DNA from 2 places in the Variovorax sp. HJSM1_2 genome. Region 2 is predicted to be linked to the other one. Evidence: predicted binding sites of a transcription regulator. Region 2 holds the regulator's gene; the other holds the start of a gene.
The links. Region 2 encodes FNR, which switches genes on or off when oxygen is low (the NO sensors DNR and NnrR bind a similar motif). Its sites were predicted from a motif close to TTGATNNNNATCAA; they were not measured.
Positions count from the first base shown of each region.

Region 1: the regulator FNR is predicted to act here: its motif matches at 1,396-1,409, upstream of ACFQ95_RS22355 (universal stress protein).

Region 1 covers NZ_JBMOXA010000030.1:12,259-26,723, forward strand. The annotation lists gene ACFQ95_RS22350 (LysR family transcriptional regulator ArgP) at 5-922, shown strand; gene ACFQ95_RS22355 (universal stress protein) at 919-1,341, opposite strand; gene ACFQ95_RS22360 (SDR family oxidoreductase) at 1,451-2,203, opposite strand; gene ACFQ95_RS22365 (LysR family transcriptional regulator) at 2,349-3,257, shown strand; gene ACFQ95_RS22370 (metallophosphoesterase) at 3,267-4,100, opposite strand; gene ACFQ95_RS22375 (hypothetical protein) at 4,319-4,504, shown strand; gene ACFQ95_RS22380 (LysR family transcriptional regulator) at 4,522-5,523, opposite strand; gene ACFQ95_RS22385 (hypothetical protein) at 5,960-6,694, shown strand; gene ACFQ95_RS22390 (phosphoenolpyruvate carboxykinase (GTP)) at 6,868-8,736, opposite strand; gene ACFQ95_RS22395 (hypothetical protein) at 9,058-9,207, opposite strand; gene ACFQ95_RS22400 (threonine ammonia-lyase) at 9,283-10,521, opposite strand; gene ACFQ95_RS22405 (ATP-binding protein) at 10,681-12,993, shown strand; gene ACFQ95_RS22410 (EAL domain-containing protein) at 13,233-14,465, shown strand, end outside.
Region 2 covers NZ_JBMOXA010000001.1:169,248-183,712, reverse strand. The annotation lists gene ACFQ95_RS00825 (ABC transporter substrate-binding protein) at 1-364, opposite strand, end outside; gene ACFQ95_RS00820 (bifunctional adenosylcobinamide kinase/adenosylcobinamide-phosphate guanylyltransferase) at 361-960, opposite strand; gene ACFQ95_RS00815 (cobyrinate a,c-diamide synthase) at 957-2,408, opposite strand; gene ACFQ95_RS00810 (TonB-dependent receptor domain-containing protein) at 2,412-4,295, opposite strand; cobalamin riboswitch at 4,377-4,627, opposite strand; gene ACFQ95_RS00805 (cell division protein ZapB) at 4,666-4,911, shown strand; gene ACFQ95_RS00800 (cell division protein ZapA) at 4,917-5,231, shown strand; gene ACFQ95_RS00795 (sulfite exporter TauE/SafE family protein) at 5,652-6,467, shown strand; gene ACFQ95_RS00790 (sensor domain-containing protein) at 6,594-9,026, opposite strand; gene ACFQ95_RS00785 (HD-GYP domain-containing protein) at 9,023-10,384, opposite strand; gene hemN (oxygen-independent coproporphyrinogen III oxidase) at 10,510-11,910, opposite strand; gene fnr (fumarate/nitrate reduction transcriptional regulator Fnr) at 12,123-12,887, shown strand; gene ACFQ95_RS00770 (chromate transporter) at 13,128-13,709, shown strand; gene ACFQ95_RS00765 (chromate transporter) at 13,706-14,236, shown strand; gene ACFQ95_RS00760 (universal stress protein) at 14,361-14,465, shown strand, end outside.

The sequences.
Region 1 (14,465 bases), on a different contig from region 2:
CCTTATGAGTATCTTTGACCCGGACGCGTTGGAATGCCTGGCCGCGATTGTGGAAGAGGGCGGTTTCGAGCGCGCGGCGCAGCGCCTGAACATCACGCAGTCGGCGGTGTCGCAGCGCCTGCGTTCGCTGGAGGCGCAGGCCGGCACGGTGCTGATCGTGCGCAGCCGCCCGCTCAAACCCACGGCGGCGGGGCGCTTGCTGCTGAAACACACCAAACAGTTGCGCCTGCTGCGTGCCGACCTGGAGCGCGACATGCAAGACCTGGCGCCGGGCCTGGCCGGGGGCACACGCGACGAAGAGCGCATTTCGATTGCCATCAACGCCGACAGCATTGCCACCTGGGCCATGGGCGCGTTGGAAGGCATAGTGCAGCAGGGTTTTCCGCTGGAAATCATTGCCGACGACCAGGACTTCACCCAGGAATGGCTGCGCGAAGGCCATGTGATGGGCTGTGTCACCACGCTCAAGCAAGCTTTGCGCGGCTGCCGTGTGGCGCCGCTGGGGTCTATGCGTTACGTGGCCGTGGCCAGTGCAGATTTGGTGCGTGACAAGTTGGCCGGCAGCCAACTCACGCCGCACAACTTTCGCCGTGTGCCGTTTGTCGCGTTCAACCGCAAGGACGATATGCAAACGGAATTTGTCGGCGCCGCGTTTGGCTTGAAGCGCGTGGCGCTGAACCAGTTGTTTGTGCCCAGCTCAGAGGGCCAGGTGCGTGCCGTGCTGGCCGGCTGGGGCATCAGCGTGGTGCCCGAACTGCTGGTACGCGGTCTGTTGGAGCAGGGTTTTCTGGTGAACGTGCTGCCCACGCACCACCAAGCGGTGCAGTTGTACTGGCACTGCTGGAACCTGCAGTCGGATGCCCTGGACAGCCTCAGCGACGCCTTGATCGACGCCGCTGCGGCCGCCCTGGGGACACACTAGCGAACCACTAGCACCGGCACCTCGGACTTGGCCAGCACCTGGGTGGTGACCGAGCCCACGACCAGTTTCGCCAGCGCGTTGTGGCCGTGTGAGCCCATCACCACCAGGTCGAATTTTCCGGTGCTGACGGCCTTGGAAATGACATCGGCGGTGGAGCCGACCTTGTAGGCCGACGTGGCGTCTATGCCTTTTTGCGCCAGGAATTTGACAACCGGCTTCAGCACCTTTTCGGCTTCTTCTGCGTGGTACTTGGCGACCTCTTCCGAACCCAGGGCGGCTTTGGCGCGTGGTGGCAGGGCCGTCTGCGCGTTGAAGGCCGTGAATTGCGAACTCTGGCCGAACAGTTCAGGGTGGGTGACCAGATAGGCCAACATCTTCTTGGTGTACGGACTGCCATCCACAGCGAGCAGAATCTTCATGCAAGGTCTCCCAGGTTGAAAGCAACAGTGTATGCATGCTGACGGATGGTCGCCTTAATACTGGTCAAACTTGTAAGGAGTTTTGCTGCAACCGGCTTGCAGCTTGCGCTCAGAACTCCTGCACGGTGGGGCGCAACACGATCTCGCTGATGTCCACTTCAGCGGGCTGTTCCACTGCATACACAATGGCGCGGGCCACGGAATCGGCGGGGATCTGATTCGCTTCGTAGAAGGCGGCGACACCTGCGACGGCATCCGCATCCGTGCTGCCGTGTTTCAGTTCAGACTCCACCGCGCCGGGCGAGACGATGGTGGTGCGCACACCGGCTGGCGCCTCGGTCCGCAAACCTTCGGAGATGGCGCGCACGGCAAACTTGGTGGCGCTGTACACGGTGCCAATGGGCGTGAAAACCTTCAGTCCAGCGACCGAGGCGATGTTGATGATGTGGCCGCTGTTCTGTGCGGTCATGGTGGGCAAGACGGCGGCAATACCGTGCAACACACCCTTGATGTTGACGTCGATCATGCGGCTCCACTCGTCCACCTTGCCCTTGGCAATCGGCGCCAGCGGCATGATGCCGGCGTTGTTCACCAACACGTCGATGCGGTCAAAGCGCTTGAGGGCGGCGTCGGCCAGGGTCTGCATCTGGTCCATGTCGACCACGTCGGTGGCCACGGCGATGGCCTGGGCGCCGCTGGCTTCGAGTTCTTTGACCAGGGCTTGCAGGCGGTCGGTGCGGCGCGCGGCCAGCACCAGGCGGGCGCCGCGTGCCGCCAAAAGGCGGGCGCTGGCTTCACCCAGGCCGCTGCTGGCGCCGGTGATGATGACGACTTTGTTTTCGATGTTGCTGGTGATGTTCATGGTGATTCCTTAATCGGTTGATGGGGTTTGTGCGGCACGGGTTGAATTCTGAAATTGGGCCGGTGATCCGTAAATTGACATGCCGCGAGTTCAGAATTCCAAAAAATGGCACACTGAAGCCTCCCCCCGTACCTTGATCCCCACCATGTCCAACCGTCTGGAAGCGCTGCGCATCTACTGTGTTGCGGCCGAAACCCGCAACTTTCGCGAGGCGGCAGCACGGCTCGCGGTATCACCCCAGGTGGTGACGCGGGTGGTGAAGGAACTGGAGGACGAACTGGGTGAGCCGCTGTTCCATCGCAGCACACGCGGCGTGCAGCTCACCACCTTTGGCGAACAACTGGTGCCGCGTGCGCGTGAAGCCGTGGGCGGGGTGGACGGCTTGTTTCACCGCAGCGACCGGCGCACCGCATCGGCGCATGCGGGGGTGGTGCGTATCGCTGCGCCCACCTTCATAGGCCGGCAGTTCGTGCTCGGCCATTTGTCGGCTTTGTCAGCCCAGCATCCCGGCCTGGTGCTGGACATGCGCTTGTCCGAAGCCATTGCCGATGTGGTCGACCAGCAGATCGACGTGGGTGTGCGTATCGGCTTCATGCGTGACAGCCGGTTCGTGGCGCGTCCGGTGGGCAAGGCCGACTTTGTGGTGGTGGGCGCGCCTGCGCTGTTGGAACGTGTGGGTCAACCCAGCAGCCTGGAGGAATTGTTTGCGCTGCCCACTACCGCCCTGGTTGACCGCAATACCGGCAGGTTGTGGCCCTGGTTGTTCAAGGGCGGCCGCCAGATGAGTCCCAGTGCTCCGACCTTTGTGACCGACCATGCCGAGGCCGAATGTGAGGCGGTATTGGCCGGCATAGGCTTTGGCCAGCTCACGGCCTTTTTTGCCGAACCCTACATCCGCGCCGGACGCCTGGTGCGTTTGTTTGATGAGCAAGCGCCCGATCCTTGGACGTTGTTTGTCTATCGTTCGCAGCGTGCGCCTGTGCCCGCCCGGGTGCGTTTGGTGTTTGATAGCTTGATCGAAGCGCTGACCGGCCTGGGTGAATCGACCGCTTAGAACAGATTTTCAGACTTCGACCACGAAATGGTCCTGGAAGGCCACTTGTTCCCCTTTGGCGGCATAACCCAGGGGGTTGGCCACGACGCGGCAGCGGTGTTCGCCTGCGGCCGTGGCCTGCGTCACGGTGTAGTCGATGGGGCAATGCAGGTGGCCGTGTATCCATAAATCGGCCTGGGCAAATAAGCTGTCCAGCGCATTGCAGAAACCGGCGGTGCCCGGCGTTTCGCCATAGCGTGGATCGGCGCTGCGCAAACTGGGTGCGAAGTGGGTGACCGCCACGGTGGGCCCGGCGTGTGGGGTGTTCAGCGCATCCACCAGCCAGGCCTGGCACTGCAGCGCCAGTTCGCGCATCTCCTGCGCCAGCATGGGCTGGCCTTGCAGCAGGGTGGTGTTTTTGCGCAGGTAGTAGTTGGCCGCGCGAAAGGCCTTGTCGCGCTGGCGCAGCAGGTCGGGCAGGGTCGTCGCGCGGCTGGCGAGCGCGTCAAAGTCGCTCCACAAAGTGGTGCCGACAAAACGTACGCTGCCGATGTGCACCACCTGGCGCTCCAGCCATTCAATGCCCAGATCAGCACACAGACTGCGCAGCCGGGTGGTGGTGGCCTCGAATTCCAGGGCATCGAATTCATGGTTGCCCGGCACATACAGCGTGCGCGGCCAGGCCGGGCCGTTGGCTGCTGGTGAAAAACGGCGCAGGCCAAAGTCGTCTTCACGCAGGCGTGAACGCTCCTGGTACGAGCCAATGTCGCCGGCCAGCACCAGCACCTCCACGCCCGCAGCGATGCGCGGCTGGTAGTCCGGCGCCTGTTCAAGATGCAGGTCGGACAGCAGCTGGATTTTCATGTGAGTGGCGGGTTAAGGTGTTCAAAGGCGGTGTGGCGGGGGCCACACCGCAGTTTAGAGGCGGCGTGACAAATGCCGCACAAAACAGCTTCTGAGGTGGCGTGAAGGTGCGATGTTTGAGGTTATGCGCAAGCTGCATAGATCGGCTATTGCTTTTCTAGGGTTAACCCTTATTCTTCAAACATCGCAGTTTTAGCTGCTTAGACCGAGAGTCCACCATGTTTGATTTCATCGCCAAAGTGCAACCCCTGAAGTTCTTTTTGTCCAATAGCAAGGCCGCACCTGCGCGCCAGGACGTGGCCAACAACTTGTTTGAATCGGCCGACAACCGCGCCGGTCTGGATCCACGCCACGCGGCCGAACTGCGCGACGCAGCCCGCGCCTACCTGAGCGTTGTGCGCTGAGCGCAGACGTTCTGCCACTAGATCTTCAAGTCCATTTGTTCGCGCCACTCCGGCGTTCCGGCGGCAAATGCCTGGCGCGCAGAGCGGGATAAGGCGTCACGCAACCAGGCGTGCCCGCCACTGTGTTCATGGCGCAGGTGCCAGACGGCATCAACATGCACCGCCGGTACCGCAAACGGCAACTCGCGTTGCACCAATCGCGTGGCAATGCCGGTTTCCTCCACAAAGTGTTTTGGCAGCACGGTCAGCAGGTTGGAGTTGAGCACCACCCGTCCGGCGGTGAAAAACTGGTTCACCGTCAACACCACACGCCGGTCACGCTTCAGGCGCTCCAAGGATTCGTCGATGAAGCCGTAGGGCCGGCCCGAAAAGCTCACCAGCAAGTGGCGCGCGGCGCAAAAACGGTCCAGCGTGAGCGGGCCGTCGGCCAGCGGGTGTTCGCTGCGCATCACACAGACATATTGGCCGTCATACAGGCGAAGGGTGGCGAAGGTGCTGCTTTTGCCAACCTGCGCACGCGCCGTCAAATCGGCCACCATGGCGGGGAAGAAGCCCACGGCCAGGTCGGCCGAGCCTTCTTCCAGCAGTTTGCGTGGGTCGCGCGTCGTCAACGGCACGACGCGCAGTGAAATACCGGGCGCTTCGTTTTCCACTATGCCCACCAGACCGGGAATCAAGGCGGCGGCGGTGGCATCGGCCATGGCGATCACAAAGGTGTCGTCGGCCTCGGCGGGCACAAAGTTTTGCGGCGTGAGCGACTGCTGCAGTTGCAGCAGGGCATCACGTACCGCCGGCCACAACACCACGGCGCGCGGTGTGGGCTCCATGCCCTGACCGCTGCGGCGTACCAATTCATCGCCCAAAGCCTCGCGCAGGCGGCGCAGCGCATTGCTCACGGCCGGTTGTGTCAACGACAGGTTGTGTGCGGCGCGCGTCAAGCTGCGCTCGGACATGATTTCGTTGAAAACCCGCAGCAGGTTCAAGTCCAGGGTGCGGAAATTCGGCTCATGAGGCGGCATGGCGGGCAGCTGTGGTTTTGAGGTTGTGAACGATTTCACGAATAAAGATGCGATGTCGGACAACAAGCTTGTGGTTAATCGACAAATTAGAGTTTCGACTCCAGCTCAATACATGCCATGACCCGCCATGAGCTGCTACCGAATAGACCCCGGTGATGTTGCGGCGCATCATTTTCAAAGGGGTTTGTTCATCTAAAAAGATAGCGTCTATCGCTGTCCAGATAAGCAAAATAGCTCAATCCAGTGCTTTCTGATTGTTCTCTTGTGCAGCAGCCATACGTTTCTGAGCCCAGACGTCACAGTGTGAAAAATTACCAATACATCACCATTGTGAATGAATTCCATCACAAAGATAAAGTGGAAAATTACTAGGGGTAACCCTAAGATTCAGCCATCCCAAGCCCTTTGGCAGGGATAAACGAAAAGGAAAAATATCATGACCAGCTTTGTCCACACCAATATGTCCACCGTGCACCCTGGCGTTGCACGTGCGGAATCGGTCTACGCTGCAGCGCGTGAGCTGCGTCAGGGAGGCTTCGACAGCGCCAAGGGTCTGTCGGCCGTTTTGTTGGCTGCTGTTGTGGCCGCTTTTATGGTGGTCGCCGACAAGATGGTGGACACCTGGGCCGAAGGCCACTTGTTCACCGCTTGGGTGATCATGTGGGCCGTGGCTTTTGCCGCCCTGGCACTGAGCGCCGGTACCGTGCGCCGCGTGGCCAATCGTGTTGTCGCCGCCGCTGACGGCTGGTCGCGCCGTGTCGCTCAAGAGCGTGCCGATCAACGCCTGTGGGAAACCGCACAACAAGTGCCTGCCGTCATGGAAGACGTGATGGCCGCCATTGCCCGCAGCAACGTGGCCGCTCCAGCGATTGCCCGTAGCGCCGTCCAAGTCCCTGCTTCCGTGGCATCGAGCTTCTCGTTGGCCAAGGTGGTTGCCGAATGGCAAGCCAAGAACGCCCGTGCCCGTGCCGACGCCCGCCTGTGGCAAGTGGCCCAGCGCGACAGCCGCGTGATGGCCGACCTGATGGCCGCGCAAAGCCGTAGCGAACTGGCCACCAGCGAAGTTGTCGCCGCCAAGCCTGCTGCACCCGCTGCTTTCAAAGTAGAAAAGGCCGCCGTACAGCGCGACATCCTGTACACGCGTCACCCCAACTTCGCGTATTACGCTTGATTGTCTCCGTGCCCCTTACGAGGGGCATCTTCAAAAGCTGCCTGTTGGCAGCTTTTTTTATGCAGAAAAGATAGCTGCCTGCGCTTTCTGGCTAAGCCCTGGAAGCTTATTTCTCAACAATCTTGCGCGCACAAAAAAGCCCGGACCAGCCGGGCTTTTGAGCGTGAAGGCGATCAGGCGGCCAGGCCGGCTGCGAGCTTCTCTTTGGTTTGCACCAGTTCGGCCGGCAGGTGGTAGGCCAGTTGCTGGAACAGCTCGGTGTGCAGGTCCAGCTCTTTGAGCCAAGCCGCGCGGTCAATGCTGGTCACGGTGTCGAACTGGGCAGGCGTGAAGTCCAGGCCGGTCCAGTTGATGTCGGCGTAGGCTGGGCTCACACCGAAGATGTGTTCGCTGCCGGTGTTGGCGCCTTCGATGCGGTCGATCATCCACTTCAGCACACGCATGTTTTCGCCGTAGCCGGGCCAGACGAACTTGCCGTCGGCACCCTTGCGGAACCAGTTGGTGGTGTAGATCTTGGGCAGCGTGGCGCCCGAGGCTTCGAGCTTTTGGCCCAGCTTGAGCCAGTGCTGGAAGTAGTCGGCCATGTTGTAGCCCATGAACGGCAGCATGGCGAACGGGTCGCGGCGCACCACACCTTGTTGGCCAGCGGCGGCGGCCGTGGTTTCGGAACCCATGGTCGCGGCCATGTAGACGCCTTCGGTCCAGTTGCGCGCTTCGGTCACCAGCGGCACCGTGGTCGAGCGGCGGCCGCCGAAGATGAAGGCGTCGATCTTCACACCCTTGGGGTCGTCCCAGGCTTCGTCGAGTGCCGGGTTGTTGATGGCGGCCACGGTAAAACGTGCGTTCGGGTGCGCCGCCTTGGCGCCGGTTTCCTTGGCGATTTGTGGCGTCCAGTCCTTGCCTTGCCAGTCGATCAGGTGCGCGGGCAAAGCCTTGCCGGCGACGTCATCTTCCATGCCTTCCCACCAGACGTCGCCGTCATCGGTGAGTGCCACGTTGGTGAAGATCACGTTCTTGTCCAGGCTGCGCATGCAGTTGGGGTTGGTCTTGTAGTTGGTGCCGGGGGCCACACCGAAGTAGCCAGCCTCGGGGTTGATGGCGCGCAGCGAGCCGTCGGCCTGCGGCTTGATCCAGGCGATGTCGTCGCCGATGGTCGTGACCTTCCAGCCTTCGAAGCCGGTGGGTGGCACCAGCATGGAGAAGTTGGTCTTGCCGCAGGCGCTGGGGAAAGCCGCTGCCACGTGGTACTTCTTACCCTGCGGATTGGTCACACCCAGGATCAGCATGTGTTCGGCCAGCCAACCCTGGTCGCGGCCCATGGTGGAGGCGATGCGCAGCGCAAAACACTTCTTGCCCAGCAAGGCGTTGCCGCCATAACCCGAGCCATAGCTCCAGATTTCGCGGGTTTCGGGGTAGTGCACGATGTATTTGGTCTTGTTGCAAGGCCACTTCACGTCGGCCTGGCCGGCTTCCAGCGGCGCGCCCACGGTGTGCACGCAGGGCACGAAGTCGCCGTCCACACCCAGCACGTCGTACACGGCGGCGCCCATACGCGTCATGGTGCGCATGTTCACGGCCACATAGGGGCTGTCGGACAGTTCAATGCCAATGTGGGCAATGGGCGAACCCAGCGGACCCATGCTGAAAGGCACGACATACATGGTGCGGCCCTTCATGCTGCCCTTGAACAGCGGGGCCAGCGTGGCGCGCATTTCGGCGGGTGCCATCCAGTTGTTGGTCGGGCCGGCATCTTCCTTCTTTTCAGAACAGATGTAGGTGCGGTCTTCCACACGCGCCACGTCGCTCGGGTCGCTCTGGGCGAGGAAGGAGTTGGGGCGCTTGGCCGGATTGAGCTTTTGGAAGGTACCGGCGTCGACCAACTGCTGGCACAGGCGTGCGTACTCTTCTTCGCTGCCATCACACCAGTAGATGTCTTTGGGCTGCGTCAGTGCGGCCATTTCGGCGACCCAAGCGATGAGCTTGGCGTTCTTGACGTATTTGGGTTCGTTCAGGGTCAGGCCCTGCATCGTGGGTGCGTTCATCGGTAAAGCTCCAAAGTAAAAAATCGTCTTGTCAAAAGCAGCGTCAGCCCAGGGGCGCGATGCAGTCTTTGAAAAGACGTCTCTTGGCGTACGGTGTCTCACCTGATCCAGGCACCTCAAGGCCGATTTTAGGGAGTGGTTCTAAAGTTACCAAACGATTACAGGCCAACTTTATGCAAAACATGCATCATGTTATGTGTGTTGGTATGCGCTGCTGTAGGCCAAAAGCGCGTTTGGAAAACGCTTTCTGGAGGCCAAACGACAAATGCCGGTGACCTTGCGGTCACCGGCATTTAGGTGAAAGTGGAAGCGGGTTGGCGCTTACGCCATGAAGACGGCGATAAACGCGAGCAAGAAGATCAAGACGCCGCCTACCACGGGCAAAACGATGGGGATCAGCGGCACGATCGCCTCGATGGCGTCTGCGGGCTGATGCTCGGCTGCGCTGTGGTGCTGCGTGGGTTCGGACATGGCGACTCCTTTTCTGCTCTTTTGCTTGGATTTGTCTGTGCGACAGATTCTAGTGGTGCTTCTTCACCCGCCAAGTCATATTTGTTCATTGGCTTCAAAACCGGCGGCGCGCAGCGCCTGCAGAACCTCTTGCACATGCGCGCGGCCGCGGGTTTGGATCACCAGTTCAATGTCCACGTTCTGCGCCGACAAGGCGGTGAACGCCCGCTGGTGGTGCACTTCGTTGATATTGGCCCCGGCCCCGGCCACTGTCGCGGTGATTTTGGCCAGCGAACCCGGGTTGTCGCGCGCGCCCACCCGCAGCCGTGACAAGCGCCCTGCGCGCACCATGCCGCGCTCGATGATGGCGGCCAGCAACAATGGGTCGATGTTGCCGCCGGACAGCACCAAGCCCACATTCTTGCCGCGAAACCGCTCCGGATATTTAAGCAGCGCGGCCAATCCTGCCGCCCCCGCGCCTTCGACCACCGTTTTCTCGATCTCCAGCAGCATCAAAATGGCCTGTTCGATGTCGCCTTCATCCACCAGCACAAGATCGTCCACCAGTTCGCGGATGATGTCCTGGGTGAGTTGTCCGGGCATGCCCACGGCAATGCCTTCCGCAATGGTGCTGCTACCCTGGGGAAGGGCTGTGCCCTTGATCGCGTTCACCATGGCCGGAAACTGGCGGGTTTGAACACCGACGATGTGTATTTCGGGTTTCAAGGCGCGGGCGGCTGTGGCAATGCCGGCAATCATGCCGCCGCCGCCGACAGCGATCACCAGCATGTCGAGCTGCGGCACCTGCGTCAGCATCTCCAGCCCGACCGTGCCTTGGCCGGCGATGATGTCGGCGTCGTCGTAGGGATGCACAAACACCAGGCCGTCGCGCTCAGCCAGCCCATAGGCGTGGCTGCGGGCTTCTTCCAGTGTGTCGCCGTGCAGCACCACTTCGGCGCCAAAGCCGCGTGTCCGTTCCACTTTGACGCCGGGGGTGAAACGCGGCATGACGATCACCGCACGCAAGCCCAGCCGTTGGGCGTGGTAGGCCACCCCTTGGGCGTGGTTGCCGGCGCTCATGGCCACCACCCCGCGTAGCGCTGGTGTGTCTGGTGCGGCGCCACTGATACGCGCCGCGTCGGCGTCGGCCAGTTGTACCAGTTTGTTGCAGGCACCACGCTCCTTGAACGAGGCGGTGAACTGCAGGTTCTCGAACTTCAAAAACACTTCTGCGCCGGTGATCTGCGAAATGGTGCGCGAGTCGACGCAGGGCGTGTCCAGAATCTGTCCCTTCACGCGCAGGGCGGCGGCGTGGATATCAGCAAGTGTGGTCATGGCGAGGAGTGTGACAAATTTTTGCGCTGGCACGATGATGACATGCCCGTTTGACACCGTCGCCGCTGTACCCCCGCGAAATTCTGCGCAGCATCTTCCCAAGGGTTGCGCCCTGCGTTATGGTGCGGCCAACGTATTCCGTTCCTGGGAGCACTTTCCATGGTGAAACGCTCGATATCGACCGCTGCTGGCGCCCTGCTCATTCCCTCGCCCGGATTGCAGCAGGCGCCTGTGCTGGATTTGATGTGTTCCCACTTTGTGCTGACCCTGGTGGCCCGGCAAGGTGCCAAGTTCAACGTTCGGCGTGACTTGAACAGCCTGTTGGCCATGGCCGGTCGCCACCTGGTGTGGCCGTTGCCGGTACTCAGCCGCCTGCGCGAGTTTCTGGGCCGGCGTTGCAAGGACAATGAGTTCTGGCGCGGCCATGCGGCGCTGGACACCACTGAGTTCCTGGAGCGTCACGGCATCTGGCGCGGCCCCTATGAAGAGGGCACGCTGTTCTTTTATCTGGACGAATACGCCAAGGACCAGCCAAAAGACCTGCTCTCGGCGCTGACCGTCACCGGCGAATGGCTCACCCAGGTGTTGAAGAAGCAATCCACCCTGGTCGAAAAAAACATCGATGCGCTTTCCGGTCTGCTGCTGCTCAACAAGGCCGAACGTGCGCTGCTGCTCTACGGCACGTTGGCGCGTTACCAGCGCGATCTGCGCACCATCCTGGTGGAGGTGAAGGTCAACAACGCGCCCGAAGCCTATGCCGCGATCGCCGAGTTGGCCGGCGTGAGCCCGTCCGATGTGGGTGAGGCCTTGCGCGCGGGCTCGCGGCTCGAACGCATAGGCCTGGTGGAGAACCTGATCTCCGAACACAACATCACCGATCTGGCCGACCTGATGAAGGTCAGCGAAAAGCTGCCGCCGGTGCTGATGCGCGAATACCGCAACCAAAACGAGCTGATGGCCGTGTTCACGCGGCCGGCCACACGCAGCACACTCAAGCTGCAGGACTTTTCGTTTGTGGTCGATGACGCACAGGTGATGGTGTCGCTGCTGCGCAATGCCGTGGCGCGTAAAGAGCCGGGTGTGAACGTCTTGCTCTACGGTCCGCCCGGCACCGGCAAAACCGAGCTGGCGCGTGTGGCGGCCGATGCCGCCGGACTCGACTTGTTTGAAGTGGAATATTCCGACCGCGACGGCAACTCGCTCAGCGGCCGCGACCGCTACCGTTCGCTGCAGATCGCCCAGGTGTTCTTGAAAGGCAGCGTGCAGGCCGCCTTGTTGTTTGACGAAGTGGAAGACGTGTTCCCGCCCATCAGCTCCGAGGCCGCGCAGCTGATTGCGCGTGCCGAGCAGGTGCCGGCGCCGAGCAATAACTCGGTCAGCGGCAAGGCCTGGGTGAACCAGATTCTGGAATCGAACACCGTGCCCACCATCTGGATCACCAACCGCATAGAGCAAATCGACCCGGCGTTTCGCCGCCGCTTTGCCTACCACCTGGAATTGCGTTCGCCACCGCCAGGCGCGCGTGAAGGCCTGATACGCAAAACCCTGGAAGGCGTGGCGGTGTCGGATGTGTTTGTGGCCAAACTCACTGAACGCAAAGGCCTCACGCCGGCGCAGATCCGGACGGCCGTGCGTTTTGCCCAATTGGCCACCACCGAAGCCTTGGGCCTGGAGAGCCTGATCGAGCGCCAGTTGACCAACGCCGACAAGGCCTTGGGCGGCCAGCACAAGGGTTCTGAAGGGCGGCCCAGTGTCACCACCTACAGCCTGGACATGCTCAACGTCGAATGTCGCTTCGAGATTCCGCGCGTGGTGCAGGCGCTGAAGGCGCGTGGCCACGGCACACTGTGTTTCTACGGCGCACCGGGCACCGGCAAAACCGCCTTGGCCGAACACATCGCCAAGTCGCTGGGTCGCCCCCTGCTCATCAAACAGGCTAGCGATTTGATGAGCAAGTTTGTCGGCGAGACCGAGCAGAACATGGCCGCCATGTTCAAGGAAGCCGAAGCCGAGCAGTCGGTGCTGCTGCTTGATGAGGCCGACAGCTTTCTGCAAGACCGCCGCGGCGCGCAGCGCAACTACGAGGTCAGCGAAGTCAACGAGATGCTGCAGGGCATGGAGCGTTACAACGGCATCTTCATCTGCACCACCAACCTGCTGGACCGCATAGACCAGGCGGCGCTGCGCCGCTTCGCGTTCAAGATCAAATTCTTGCCACTCACGCGTACGCAGCGCGAAACCATGTTCATCACCGAAGCCCTGGCCGGTGACAACAGTCAACTCAGTGCCGAACTCGCGGCACGCCTGTTGAAACTCGAGCAACTTTGTCCCGGCGACTTTGCCGCTGTGAAGCGGCAAGCGGAAATTCTCGACGTGTTGATCGAGGCCGATGAATTCATGGCGCAACTCGAGGCCGAGCACCGCATCAAGCCCGAAGTGCGCGATGCCCGCAGCATGGGTTTTGTGCCGTAGTGCCGCGCAGGCGGATTTCGACGCTGCGCCCACCGCGGGGGTGGTGTGATGGCAAGGGGTGATACAGACCCTCTAAGAACGTGTTTACGATGGCCGTGTAGCCGCATTGGAGCGCAATCGGGACGAGTGGGTTGTCAAAGACCGCTGCATTGGCTCACTTTTGCGCCTGGCAGTGCATCCCGAGAAAATACCTGGTCGGCCCCTCGGCCATCGTAAACACGTTCTCACGTAAAACAACTATGCAAAGCTTGCGCGGTACCCAGGAGATCAGTGGCGACAAGGCCCGGCAATTGCGCCGCATGCGGCGCATATTGCAGATCTGGGCCGCCGGCATGGTTCTGGGCGGCTCGTTCTTCGGCATCAACCTCGCGCTGCGAGGTGATTGGTTCATGACGGCCATGGAGGCCCAACTGGTTCTCACGGGTGTGTTGGCCTTCTGGCTGGCGCGCCATGACCAACCACGTTATGCGGCTTTGGCCATGATGGTCAGCCTGTTTTTCACGCTCTGCCTGGTGTGTGGCACCCAGGACCTCGCCACCGCCAAGGTGCCACGCACCTCGCACATCTTTTTTCTGGCCATGGGCATGGCCACGTTCCTGATGTTCAAGGGCGAGGGCTGGTGGTTGCGCCATGGCCTCACGCTCATCAGCTTCTCGGCCTTTGTGTTCTTTGCGAGTTCTTCCACCGGCTGGCCGCAAGGCGAGCCGGTGCCAGATAGCTTGCGTGGGCCCTGGGCCTGGGGCACCACCGTTTTCGGCCTGGTTGTGCTTTATGCCTTGCTGGTGGTCATGCAGTCGAGCATGGTGGAGCGGCATTCGCTGTCTATCGACCTGCGCAACGCACTGGCCAACCGCCAGTTCGTCCTGCATTACCAGCCTCAGGTCGGTGCCCAGGGGCAGGTGATTGGCGCGGAGGCTTTGCTGCGCTGGCCGCTGCCCGAACATGGCATGGTGTCGCCGGGCGAGTTTGTTCCATTGGCTGAGCAGAGCGGCTTGATCCTGCCGCTGGGTGAATGGGTGCTGGAGACCGCGTGTAAAACCCTGGTGAACTGGGCCGGCACGCCGCACACGGCGCATCTCACGCTTGCCGTAAACGTGAGTGCGCGGCAGATGGCGCAGCCCGACTATGTCGAGCAGGTGGTGCAGGTACTCAAGGCCTCGGGCGCCAACCCCAAGCGGCTCAAGCTGGAACTGACCGAAAGCTCCCTGGTGCAGGACGTGGAGGACACGGTGGTCAAGATGAGCGCGCTCAAGGCGCTGGGCGTGCAGTTCGCGATGGACGATTTCGGCACCGGTTATTCATCGCTCAACTACCTCAAGCGCCTGCCCCTGGACCAGTTGAAGATAGACCAATCGTTTGTGCGCGACGTGCTCACCGATCCCAATGACGCGGCGATCGCGCGCACCGTGGTGACCTTGGGCCAGACGCTGGGCCTGGATGTGATCGCCGAAGGGGTGGAGACGGTGCGCCAG
Region 2 (14,465 bases):
GCGCCACCACCTTCACGCCCAGCGCCTCCAGCCGGTCGCTGGCGCGCGAACTGACGGACAACAGCACCACATCGGGCTTCAGCGCCACGATGGCTTCGATGTTCGGGTCAATGCCGCCGCCCACCTGGGGCAAGGCACGCACGGCTGCGGGCCAGTTGGAGTAGCGGTCCACCCCCACCAGCCGCTGGCATTGCTCGAGCGCACAGACACTTTCGGTCAGCGAGGGCAACAGGCTGACAATGCGTTGTGGCGGCTGCGCCAAAGACACAACCCGGCCCCGGCCATCGGTGATGTCGAACGCCTGGGCCAGGCTGCTGGCCAGCAAACCAAGCGCCAAAGCCGCGCGCCAGAGAACAAGGGTCATGCGCCGCCTTTCAAGCTCAACGGCAGGCCCGCCGCCATCAGCGTGACGCGGCCGCAGGCTTGGGCCATGGCCTGGTTGAGCACCCCCAGCGCATCAACAAATACCCGCACCTCGCGGCCCAGCGGAATCACCCCCAGGCCGATCTCGTTGCCCACCAGCACCACGGGGCCGGGCGCGTCCTGGATCGCTTCCAAAAAGAGAGCACGTTGCGCCAGGTACTCGGGCGGCAGAGGCCGTTTTTCCTCAAGCGCAACCTCGGCAGCGTCCAGCGGCATCAGCCAGTTGGTCAGCCACATGGTGAGGCAGTCTATGACCACCAAGGTGTCGGCGCGTGTCTGTTGGACCAAGGCATGGGCCAGGTCGCGCGGTTCCTCCAGCGTAAGCATGCCCGGCACACGTTGTGCGCGGTCCTGCTGGTGGCGCGCAATGCGCTCACGCATCTCTTCGTCCCAGGCTTGTGCCGTGGCGATGAGCACGGCACGGTGGCTGGGCGACTGGGCAAGCCAGGTGCGGGCCAGTTCTTCAGCACGGCGCGACTTGCCGCTTTTTTGCCCGCCGAGGATCAACTCACTCTGCGCGATCAAGGCCTGGGTCATGCCGCATCTCCGCCGAACAGGCGCGCAGTGGCGACCGGGTTGGAGGCAAACCAGGCGTGGAAATAACTCGCGCGTAATGCGCCCTGCTGGTACACGGCTTCGCCAGCGTCAGCCTTGGCTTCAAGGCCTGGGCGCTCGGGCCGCGCAGTGCGGGCCACCACCGCTGCGGAACTCGAAGTGGTGGAGTAATGAAAGGTGTGGCCGCGCAACACAGCGCCATCGACGTCGCCATCGAGCGTGAGTTGCTGCGGCCCCAGCGCGGCCAGTCGGCGCTGCATCGTCACCCGGCCAGGCAACAAGCCCCACAGCGCACGCTGTTGCCCATCGGCCAGGGTGATAGATTCAAACAGCGCCATCATGCCGCCACATTCTGCCCACACCGGCCGACCTTGGGCGAGGTGGGCACGCAAGCTCTCGGCCATGCCTTGGTTGGCGCCGATCTGCTCAGTATGTAATTCGGGGTAGCCGCCGGTGAGCCACACGGCATCACATGCGGGCAAACACACATCGGCCAGCGGCGAGAAGAACACCAGCCGGGCGCCGAGCTGCTCCAAGGTTTGCAGGTTGGCGGCGTAGATGAAGCAAAACGCCACATCGCGCGCCACAGCGATGGTGCGGCCGGCGAGCAGTGGTTTGGCGAGCGCCGCCGTTGCTGCGGGCGCAGGAAAACAAACCGCCCAGCGTTGCAGATCCTGTAAAGACATCTGGCCCAGCGGCGTGCTGGCCAAGGCGTCGGCAGCGGCGTCCAGGCGCTGCAGGCCATCGGCCAACTCATGCGCGGCGACCAGGCCGAGGTGGCGCTCGGGTAACAAGCCTTTGGGGGCCGCGTTGCCGGGAGTCTGCAGGCTGACACGTGGCATGGCGCCAAGCCAATCGTCGGCATCACTCAAGCCCTCGCGCAGCATGTCGGCATGGCGCGCACCGGCCACGCGGTTGGCCAGCACACCCGCCCAAGGCAAGGTCGGCCGGTAGTGGCGCAGGCCATGGGCGATGGCGCCAAAGGTGCCGGCCATGGCCGAGGCATCGACCACCGCCAGCACCGGGATGCCGAAGCGTTGCGCCAGGTCACCCACGCTGGGCTTGCCGTCAAACAGGCCCATCACACCTTCGACAATGATGAGGTCTGCGGCCTGCCCGTCCGGTGAGGCGGCGTCAAACAAACGCTGCTGGCAATCGGCCTCGCCCGTCATCCACAAATCAAGCTGCTGCACCGGCGCAGCACTGGCCAGTTGCAGCCAGTGCGGGTCGAGAAAGTCGGGCCCACACTTGAACACACACACGCGCCGCCCCTGGCGTACATGCAGGCGTGCCAGTGCCGCGGCGACCGTGGTTTTGCCCTGCCCCGAGGCTGGAGCGGCGACCACGATGGCCGGGCAAGATACCGGGGAAGACACGGGGAAAGACGCCGAGGAACGGGCCGGGCGGGCAGCGGCTTCAGCAGCAGCCATCACTTACTGCGGCGCCCATTTCAGGCCGACGTACAGGGTGCGGCCGGGCGTGGCGTAGGTGCGGGCGGTCTGGTAGTCCTTGTCGCCCAGGTTGTCGACACGCGCCAGCAGGCTCAAATCACGGCCGATACGGGTGCTGGCCGAGAGGTTGATCAAACCGTAGCCACCGAGCACGTTGTTGTTGGCGGCATCGTCGAAGCGTGCGCCCGAGGCCTGCAGCTCCGCGCCCAGCGTCCAGCCGGCCAGGGTGGTGTCGGCGCCAAGGCTGGCGTGGCGGCGGGCACGGCGGGCCAGGTCTTTGCCGGTTTGTTCATCCGTGGGGTTCTGCAAGTCCACGGAGGCGCGCAGATTGACACCGGCCAGCGCATGGCTGCCGCTGAACGTCACGCCTTGGTACTGGGCCTGGGCCACAGCTTCGTAACAACCAAAGCTGGAGACACAGGCCCCGGCACCGTTGACGAAGGTGATCAGGTTGTCCACCTTGTTGCGGTAAACCACCGCACCGATGCTGCTGGCACCAGCGGTGTAGCGCAGGCCGGCTTCCAGGTTGCGGCTGGTCTCGGGCTGCAGGTCGGCCTTGCCGTATTCGCTATAGCGCTGGTACAGCGTGGGGGCGCGAAACGCCGTGGCGGCAGACGCCGTGGCGCGCCAGTGGGGGGTGATCGCATAACCGTAAGCGGCACTGCCGGTGGACTTGCCACCAAAGCCGCTGTCGTCGTCGTAACGCGCATTAAGCTGCAGGCTGTGTGCACCTTGGTTGTAGCCATAACCCAGCGCTACACCGTTCTGCGAGCTGGTGCGCGTGTTGCTGCTGACCGAGGTGTTGTCGAGTGCGTTTTCACGCCGCTCCAGCGTGGCCGTCAACAAATGGGCGCCAAGCCGCCATTCGTTCAGGAACACATAGCCGCGCAAATTGGTCTTGGTCTGGTAGAACGAAGGATTGGTTTCATAGTGCTGCACGCTGTCGGTCACGCTTATGCGTGTCGAATACGCGTCGGTCCACTGCGCGTTCCAGTTCAAGCCGCTGGCCGAAAGGCGGTTTGTGCTGTGGTCGTCGACGGGTGCTGCAGGGTTGTAGCTGAAGTCGTCGTACTGCGCGTCCATGTCGCTGCCAAGCCAGGTCGCATCCAGGCTATGGCGGCTGTTGATCTTCAGGCCTACACGCGCATTGCCCGAGGTGCTGCGGTAGCCGTCGTCGTCGGGGTTGCGCTTGCCATCGCTGGTTTTGCGCAGGTATTGCGGCTGGATGTTGTAGCCGTCGCTGATCTCGCGCGCCACACCAAAGGAGTAGTCGATGGCGTTGTCCGCCCCGCTTGCCCCGGTACTTCCGCTGACACCGGCTTCGATCTTGCCCAGGCGCTTGCTGCCCACGCCCACACCCACGTAAGGCGCGGGCTTGCCCTCGCCCTTGCGTGTGAACAACTGGATCACGCCGCCAATGGCGTCCGAGCCATACACCGCGGCCGCCGGGCCACGCAGCACCTCGATGCGCTCGATCTGCGCCAGCGGAATGCTTTCCCAGCTGGCCCCGCCGCTGCCCGATTGCACGTCCAGCCGCACGCCGTCCAGGTACACGGCCGTGTGCTGTGAATTGCCCCCCCGAATGAACACACTGGTTGGGCTGCCGATACCACCCGAACGCGAGACCTCCACGCCCGGCAAACGCGCCAGCACGTCGGCCACGCCGGTGGCGCCGCTGCGCTCTATCGTGGCGCGGTCGACGATGGACACATCGGACACCAGATCGGTCAGGGGTTGCGCCACACGCGTGGCGGTGACCACGGTCTCAGGCAAGGCGGTTTGGGCGAGCGCGGGCATGGCCATGGACACGGCGAACGGCAGCATAACCAGACGACCGCAGCATGCGCCAGAGAGAATTTTTTTCATGATCACCAACAGACTGGAAGGCTCTCACCGGCGTCCCCGCCAGTGCTTGAGCGTGCACGGCCACAAACTGCGCGAGGCAAGCTTGTGGCCACTGTGTTGGCCGGTATCCGGGCTGAGCAGAAAACTCGCATCGCCTTCCCAAGCGTGTGTTCGAAAACGCTCAGTGGCCTTGTGATGAAAGCTGGGTGGTTCAAACGCATTGGCGTTCTACAACCCGTCTGCTGGACCGTTGCGGGGGCAGCGCAGGCCAGGAAAAAAGTGTTCCCCTCCTGCTTCCCGTTGAACTGCGGCTTGTGAACCAAGCCGCGAGCACCAACGGCGCGGATTTTACAGGTGGAAGCACGGCCGCCGACCTACAATAACGCCCCATATGGCCCAACCCACCCAAATCGAACAGATCGCCGAGCGCACCGAGCGGCTTCTGGTGCGCTACCACGAGTTGCAACGCACCAACGCACTGCTGACGGAACAAGTCGCCCTGCTGAGCCACGAGCGTGAATCGCTGAAGTCACGCCTGGCCGCGGCGCGTGCGCGCATCGATGCCTTGCTTGAACGGCTCCCTGAAATCTCCAGCCCACCCGTGGTGCGGCCTGCTCCACGGAGCGATGCATCATGAGCAACATGAACCAACTCGAAGTCCAGATCATGGGCCAGAGTTATCTGCTGGCCTGCCCCGAAGAAGGCGCCTCACGTTTGCAGCAAGCGGTGGCCAAGGTGGACGCCGCGATGTGCGCCATACGCGACGCCGGCAAAGTCAAGGCACGCGACCGCATCGCCGTGCTTGCCGCGCTGAATCTGGCCTTCGACCAACCGGAGCGCGCCGCCACGGAAACGGCTCCCGCCACTGCCGACGAAGCCGCTGGCAGCGACGAGCACCTGGCCTCGCTTTTGGCGCGTCTGGATGAGGCCCTGGGCGACGACGGTCGACTGATCTGAAGCGCGTTTTTGCCGCTGATCGGCTGACTGCGTAAAGTGCAGCGCGTCACTTGTGAAAGTGGCAAAAGCAGGCTTTAGAATAGAGTCGTCTGCGATCCCGTCGGGCTTTATATTTCCTTGAACCAATGCTCATTGAGCCCGGGCCTGGAATATCACCTCGCAAGCGTGATCATCTCGCGTTAGATGAACCCAATGTGCGGTTGACCTAGCCCACCTGAACCCCGGTTCAGGATGCGGGTCCGGTGGCCTTCGCAGACACCTTATTCCTTTCGTACCAAGATCAAGCGTGTACCTTGTCGATTTCGCTGGCCGTACTCAAGTACTGCCAGCGTTTCATCTTCGCGTTCACGGCTGATATGGGCACGAATTGCTGCCGAAGCGCTGTGGCAGCTTCCCACCAGATTTTTTTGAACAAGCCGGATGCTCCTGGACCCGACGCTGATTCTTGAACTCGCCCTGCTCGGTCTGAGCACCGGTTTTTTGGCCGGTCTGCTGGGCATTGGCGGCGGCATGCTGATGGTGCCGTTCATCACCTTCATCATGGGCACACGCGGCGTGGGCACGGACCTGGCCGTGAAGATGGCCATTGCCACGTCCATGGCCACCATCATGTTCACTTCCATCTCCAGTGTGCGTGCACACCACCAGCGCGGCGCCGTGCGTTGGGATATCGTGCGCCGCCTGGCACCCGGCATTGTGCTGGGCAGCATGATAGGCAGCCTGGGTGTTTTTGCGGTGCTCAAGGGCTCTTCGCTGTCGCTGCTGTTCGCCGCCTTTGTGGCGTTCTCGGCCACACAGATGTTTCTCGACAAAAAGCCCGCGCCCTCACGCCAGATGCCCGGCCCGGCCGGCCAGTGGACGGCGGGCGGCGTCATAGGCTTCATGTCGGGTCTGGTCGGTGCCGGTGGTGGCTTCATCAGCGTGCCGTTCATGACCTGGTGCAACATCAGCATCCACAACGCTGTGGCCACCAGCGCGGCACTGGGCTTTCCTATCGCCGTGGCGAATGTGGTGGGTTATGTGATCAGCGGCACGTCGGTGGCCAACCCGCCCGCAGGTTCGCTGGGCTACATCTGGCTGCCGGCACTCGGCGTGATTGCGTTATGCAGCGTGTTGACGGCGCCGCTGGGCGCCAAAGCCGCACATACCCTGCCGGTGAAGAAACTCAAGCGGGTGTTTGCCAGCGTGTTGTACCTGCTCGGCGCCTACATGTTGTGGCGCGGCCTGAGCAGCTGACCAAACTCTTCTGGCGTCGCGACTGCGTCTTGTCGTACTGATTTCCCTCAAGGGGCGTACGACCTGCGACTCAGCGCCGCGCCAGAACCGCTTCGCTGAGTTTTGTTTGCGGCTCTCTTACTCTTATTAATCCAGCAGTACCACCGCACCTTCGCGCTCTGCTGCGCGGGCCATGGCGGTTTCCAGGTCTTCTGCGGCCACACCAGGCGAACACAGAAAACCCTGGAACTGGTCGCAATTCAAACGCAGCAGCGTGGCACGCTGGGCCTTGGTTTCCACACCTTCGGCAATCACCGTCAAATTCAATGCACGGCCCATCTGGATGATGGCGCTGACAATCGCGTGGTCGTCACCATCGTCGGGCAAGCCGCGAATAAACGAGCGGTCTATCTTCAGCTTGTGGATAGGGAACTTCTTTAGGTAGGCCAGGCTGGAGTAGCCGGTGCCAAAGTCGTCGATCGCCAGCGTCACACCCAGGGCCGCCAGCGCTTCCAGCCGCGCCAGCGCTTCGGCCGCGTCCTGCACCAGAATCGATTCGGTCAACTCCAGTTCCAGCAACTCGGGCCGCAAGCCCACGGCCTGCAACACGCTGGCCACCTGCTCAACAAAATCGGTCTGCTGAAACTGCAGCGCCGAAACGTTGACCGACACCATCATGGGCCGGCCGGCCTCCTGCCACACCGCGGCCTGACGCACGGCTTCGGCCAGCACCCACGCACCCAGCGTGACGATGTAGCCACTCTCTTCGGCCAGCGGAATGAAGTCGCCCGGCGACACATGGCCCAGCACCGGATCAAACCAGCGTATGAGTGCCTCCACACCGATGACGCGGCCATTGTCCAGGCTCACCTGCGGCTGGTAATGCAGGCGGAACAAGCCGGTATCCATGGCCACCCGCATGGCGTGGTCCATCTTCATACGCGACAACAGCTCGATGTTCATCTGCCGCTGGTAGAAGCAGAAGTTGTTGCGGCCGCGGTCTTTCACGCGGTACATGGCGGTATCGGCGCACTTGATGAGTTCGTCCAGCGTGGCGCCATCGTTCGGATACATGGCCACACCTATGCTGCAGCTCACCGAGAACTGCAACTCGTCCACCGCAAACGGCCGCGACAGGCTCTCCAGCACACGCCGCGCCACACGTTCGGCAGCGGCTGCATCGGCCAGGTGCAGGTGCATCACAAATTCGTCGCCGCCCAGGCGGCACAAGGTGTCGACCTCGCGCAGGCAGTGGCCCAAACGCTCCGCCACCTGGATCAGCACCCGGTCGCCAAACTGGTGGCCCAGCGAATCGTTGATGTTCTTGAAGCGGTCCAGATCGAGGAACATCACCGCAAACTCGCCGCCACCGCGTGCCGCCATGCGCAATGCATACTCGATATGCTGGCTCAGCATCAGCCGGTTCGGCAGACCGGTCAGGGCGTCGGTGTAGGCCAGTTGTTCTATGCGTTTCTGGCTGGCCTTCTCTTGGGTCAAGTCCTTGAAGAAGCCAATGCTTTGCATGACCTCACCCTGGTCGGTGCGCAGCGCCACCCAGGACAATTTGACTGCGCATTCGGAACCGTCGCGGCGCACGTGGGTGGTCTCGCCCTGCCAATAACCATCCTCGACCCAACTCTCTTTCAGGCGCGCGAGGAAATCGGCGTCGTGCAAACTCGTGAACAAGTTTTGCGCCTCTTGACCCAGCACATCCGCTTCGGCCAAACCCGTCAGGCTCAGGCAACCGGGGTTCACCGCCACGATGCGATGGTCGGGGCCGGCAATAAAAATCGCGTCCAGGCTGGATTCAAAAACCTTGGCAGCCAGGCGCAGGCTGGATTCCGATGCCACACGCTGGGTGATGTCGCGGAACGAATACACCCGGCCAATGGCGCGGCCCTGGTTGTGCTGCGGCAGCGACACCCGTTCGATCAGGCGGCCATCACGCAGCACCAGCAGGTCGGAGCTTTCCGTCAGCGGCGACAGCGACAAGCCCTCCAGGCGCTGGCGGTAGGCCTCGGGATCGAGTGTGGATTCGGCCATGTGCGAGACCAGCGCGTCGTCGTCGCGACGCAGCAGCATGGTCTCGGGCATTTCCCACATCTCGGCAAAGCGGCGGTTGCAGGCGGTGGTGTTGCCGTGCAGATCACACACCAAAATACCATCGGCCGTGGCCTCCAGCGTGGCCTGCATTTCCGCCAGCACCAGCTCCAATTCGTCTTCCATGCGGCGGTGCTGGCTGCGGTCACGCAGGCACACCACAAACGCGGAACTGCCATCGGACAAGGTGGTCAGCGTGACACGGCGCTCGACTTGCCTAGGCTCTTGCTGCGCAGTGAGAAGCTTGGTCTCCGAGTGGATGCCATCGGCGTGCCCGGTGGCCGCCTCTTCCCAGAAAAACTGGTCTTCGAGTGCCACCATGAAGTCCGTTACCACCCGGCCGACCAGGCTCAAGCGGCCGGCACCGAGCAGTTGCACCGCGGCGTCGTTGACCGCCAGGATATGCAGCGTGCCGGGCTCCACCACACACACAGCATCCAGCATCGCCTCGATGAGGCTCCCCAACGCCGGCAGGGTCACGCCTGGCTTCCCAAACGGTCCAGGCCGCCACTGCGCTCGACGTAGTAACAAACACGCGGACGCAAGGCCAGGTATTCACGTACCGAGGCCGACAGTTGCGCCGGCTTCAGGCTGCGCCGTATGCCCAGATCGGGGCGTTGTTCCAGATCGACGATCAGCGCTTCGGCGCGTGGCACATTCTGGTCATGCAGGATCACACGCGGCTTCAGTGGCCGGGCGGAGTTCACCGAAACCACCACACCATAGGCATCGTTGACCAATTGCACAACCGAACCCGGCGGGTACACCCCCATCAGGCGGATAAAAGCGCCCAGGGTGGCGGTGTCGAACCGGGATTTCATCTGGGCGAAGATCATCGAAAGGGCTTCGTGCGGCGTGATCGCATTCACCAGGCGCGCAGGATTGCACAGGTTGTCGTAAAGATTCACCAGTGCAAGAATCTTGCCCGCCTGCGACATCTGCTCGCCGCGCAGCCCTTGCGGAAAGCCCGAGCCATCGACCAACTCGTGGTGTTGCGCCATGCCCAGCAGCACCTCGGGCGCCAAGCCCATACGTTTGCCCAGCGCCACACCAAAGGCCACGTGCTCGCGGTATCCAATGCGCTCGCTGGCGGAAAACTTTTCGTCCATGGCGCGCAGCCGCTCGGGCACCTGCGTCTTGCCAATGTCGTGCAACACCGCGGCCATACCCAGCGACTGCAGCTCGGTGGCGGGCAATGCCAGCGCCTTGCCCAGCAGCAACGAAACCACCATCACATTGACGGGATGCTCGGAACTGCGGTCGCCCATGGTTTCGGACAACAGGCGAATCGCCGAATCACCGGCGCCCAAAACCTCGGCCACGCAGCTTTGCACCAGCTCGGCAGCTTGGTCGGCGGCGGATTTCGGCTGCTCTCCGACCGCAGCAGCCAGACGGCGGAAGCGCACCATGGCTTCACCAAACTTGCGCTCGCAGCGCTCCAGGCTGCGTTGCTGGTTGGCCAGTTGCTCACGGCGCTGGCTGCGCAACCACTCTACTTCCTGCATACGCGTCACGGTAGGCGTTGCGGCGGCAGCGATCGCAGGTTCAGGGACTTCGGCACCAATGGATGCCGGCGCCTCATCGGGCGCGACTGTCATGCCCGGGGGCAGTTGCTCCTGCAGAGCCGCAAAGTCGCTTTCGCTGGCGGGGTCGCTTTGGCCGGGGTAATAACGCAGCCGGCTCAAGCCGAGTGAGCGGATCGCACCAATTTGCTCGTGTGAAGCGATCTTGAAGCTGCCCTTCGGAAACGGATGTTCCATCCACCCAAGGTCGAGCTGTATGTACATGCCACGCCGAAGTTGGCCGATATCAATCCAAACTGATTGGTGCACATCCATAAAATAAGATGCAATTTGGGCGTTGTGGCATCAAAAGATTATGCCGCGAATCAAAGACATCTTGTTACCAATTTGACCCGAGTGTCGCTTAGGCGTCAATTCTTTGGCCCTGCAAGGGTCTTCGCTTACACCACGCGCGAAAACCTTTCACGTCCCTCACCCCGCGCTAATTGCAAATAACGATCAAAAACCATGGCGATGGTACGCACTAAATACCAGCCAATGGCGGTGACGCGGATAGCGCCCTGGTCTGCAAGATTCATTTCCAGCAAACCATCGCGCTCAAATTCAGCCAGCACCGCGAGTTCAGGCTCAAAGTAACGCCGAAAGTCAATGAAATGCGCTGTGGCAATTGATTCAAATTGCACCTCACCCTGGCACATGAACGCCATGATCACACTCTGGCGCACCAAATCGTCGCGCGACAACAGCAACCCACGTGCAATCGGCAGTTGGCCCTGGTCTATACAGCTGCGGTAATGCGCCCAATCCCGCGCGTTCTCCGTAAACAGCGCGCCCATACGGCCAATCGCCGACACCCCCAGTCCAAGCAAATCGCAATGGGCTTGTGTGCTGTAACCTTGAAAGTTGCGGTGCAGCCGGCCTTGCCGCTTGGCCACGGCCAGGGCATCACCAGGCAAGGCCAGGTGGTCCATTCCCACATGCACATAACCCGCCTGCACCAGGCTGTCCAAGGCCAGACGCAGCAGCCCCAGCTTGTCATCCAGCACGGGCAGTTCGCTCTGGGCGATGCGGCGCTGCGGCTTGAAGCGCTCGGGCAGATGGGCATAGGCATACAGCGCCAGCCGGTCCGGGCGCAGTTGCCGCACCTGCTCCAGGGTGCGCGCAAACGAGGCTGCGGTCTGCCGCGGCAAGCCATAGATCAAATCGATGTTGATGGACTTGAAACCCTGCGCCCTGGCCGCCGCGACCAGGGCAAACACCTCTTCGGCGGCCTGCACCCGGTGCACGGCTTGTTGCACCGCAGGGTCGAAATCCTGCACACCAAAACTCAGCCGGTTAAAACCCAGCGCGGCCAGGTTGGCCAGGCGCTGGGGTGTCACCGTGCGCGGATCCACCTCGATGGAGAACTCGCCATCGGGTGCTAAGCGAAAGTTGTCGCGCAACAGCTGCATGAGCTGCGCCAATTGCTCGTCGCTCAAAAAAGTGGGCGTGCCGCCGCCCAGATGCAATTGGCTCACGGCCTGTCCCGGCCCCAGGTGCGCCACCTGCAGGGCGACTTCGCGCGTCAGATAGTCAAGATACTCCTGGGCACGGTCGCGTTGTCGCGTCACGATTTTGTTGCAGGCACAAAAGTAACAAAGCGACTCGCAAAAAGGGATATGCACATACAGCGACAGCGGATGCACCAGCCCCGCGTTGGCATGCTCGCGCCGTTGAGCCAACGCGGCAATAAAGCCGGCTGGCTGAAAACCATCGACAAAGCGGTCGGCCGTGGGGTATGAGGTGTAGCGCGGACCTGGCTGATCCATGCGGCGCAATACCTCGGGTGTGATCATGCTCATGGGACAACACTCGGTTCAAGCAAAAGGTCACGCCGAACAAACCTCAAGAAATGCCACGTATGCTTCTCTGCGCCGGCGACGCGCGAAAAAAACCAAGGCCTAGAGGAAATGGCGACGTATAGACCGTATGCACACAATGTGCCGCGACACAAGCGGCAACTTATTGACCCATATCAGTGCCGCAGCATTGGGAATGCCGCAAAATTTGATTTATGTCATCCCACCCCGCACTTGGCCACCATAGAACGCCCCAACCGCTGCCAGGCGCCATACAGATCGCCTGCTCCAATTGCAATCTGCGCGAACTGTGCATGCCCGCTCAGCTCACGGCCGAAGAACTGGTGCGCATAGACGATGTGGTGGCCTCGCGCCGCACGGTCAAACGCGGCACGACCTTGTTTCACCAGGGCGACAGCTTTGCCTCGCTTTATGCCATACGCCTGGGCGTGTTCAAAACCGTCGTCGCCTCCGAGGACGGCCGCGAACAGGTCACCGGCTTTCAGATGGCCGGTGAAATCATGGGCATGGACGGCATCGTCAACGAAGTGCACAGCTGTACCGCCGTGGCGCTGGAAGATGCCGAGGTGTGTGTAATGCCTTTCGACCGCCTGGGCGAACTCTCACGCGAGGTGAACGCTCTGCAACATCACGTGCACCGCATCATGAGCCGCGAAATCGTGCGTGAACATGGCGTCTTGCTGCTGCTCGGCAGCATGCGTGCCGAAGAACGTGTGGCGGCCTTTTTGCTGAACCTGGCCAAGCGGCTGCATGCGCGGGGTTTCTCGCAATCCGAACTGGTGCTGCGCATGACACGCGAAGAGATCGGCAGCTACCTGGGCCTGAAACTCGAAACGGTCAGCCGCACCTTCTCCAAATTGGTCGACAACGGGCTGATTGAAGTCAAACAGCGGCACGTGCGTATTCTGGATGCGGACAAGCTGAACCGGCTGGTCAACCTGCAAGGCTGTGCATCCTAAGCGCAGGCTAGCGCTACCAATTCAATAGCATCTTGCGCTTTTCCACCAAGCGCCAAAGGCATTTTTTCTTCAAGCACGGCCAGCAGCGCCATGTAAAGCTACACACCGTGGGCAACAGCGCCGCAGCGAAGATGGCTCAGCGCTCCTAGAATATTTTTCTCGCCACTCTGCCCAGTAAGAGCCTGTTCAAAATCCATTGGGGCCTCAATAGATTTTGAACAGGCTTTAAGCGCTCAGACCATGCCTCTGCAAGCCGACACCGCGCCCACGCTGCGTAGCCTCTTTTTCGCCTTCTCCAAAATCGGCCTGACCAGCTTCGGCGGCGGCCTCAGCGGCTGGATGCTGCGCGAGTTTGTGCAGCGCCGCGCCTGGCTCACGCAGCAGGAATTCTTGAGCGGCCTGGCCTTGGCGCAGGCGTTCCCCGGTATCAACGTCGTCAACCTGTCGATCTGGATTGGCTTTCAACTGCTGGGCGGCGCCGGCGCGGTGGTCGCGGCCTGCGGCATCGTGTTGCCACCCATGGTGGTGGCCTTGACCTTGGCGAGTGTGTTCTCTCACGTGGCCGATGTACGCGGTGTGCATGTGGTGCTGGCCGGCATTGCGGCAGCAGCGGTGGGGCTGTCGCTGCAAACCGGCTTGCGTGCGGCCTTGCATGCCGCCAAAGGCTGGGCGCGCAGCTTGATTTTGCTGGCCACGTTTGCCGCCATCTTCTTCTGGCGCCTGCCGCTGCTGTGGGTGGTGGGGGTGATGGCACCGCTGTCCATCACGCTGGCATGGCGGCGTATACGTGCTGAGGCAGCAGCCGAGGCCAGCACGCCATGAACCTGCAGCTATTGAGCAGCCTGCTGGCGGTGTTTGCGCCACTGTCGTTCCTGACGGTGGGCGGTGGCCAAAGCATCGTGGCCGACATTCACCGCCAGTCGGTCAACGTGCAGGGCTGGATGAGCGACGCACAGTTTCTCGACCTGTACGCACTGTCACGCATCACCCCCGGGCCCGGCGCCTTGTTGGTCACCTTGGTGGGTTGGCAGGTGGCCGGCATCTGGGGCGCGTTACTCACTTCGGTGGCGATTTTTTTGCCAAGCTCGGTGTTGGTCTATGCCCTGGCGCATGTCTGGTCGCGTTACCGGGGCAAACCGCTGGTACGCGCCATTGAATCCGGCCTGGCGCCGGTGGCAGCAGGTTTGATTTTGGCCGCGTCGTGCACGGTGTTGCGTGCGGCCGAAGGCGGCGTTTGGGCCTGGTCGGTGGCGGCCCTCTCCACCATCGCTTTGGCGGCATGGAAGCGGCTCAGCCCGCTGCTGGTACTCGCCCTCGGTGGGCTGGTATTTTGGGTGGCGCTGCGTTGACGTTTTCTAGCGCGCCATGACCTGTATCAACCAGGGTCATCACTGGGCTCGCAAATTTGCTGTTGCTGCGTATGATGCTTTTTGTCACGCAAGCCCGCGTGTCTAGACCCAAGGAGGACACACCATGTACAAACGCATTCTGGTGGCAACCGACGGCTCCGAGCTGTCCGACAAGGCCGTGCAAAGCGCCATCGCGCTGGCCGCAGACCTGAAGGCCGAACTCATCGCG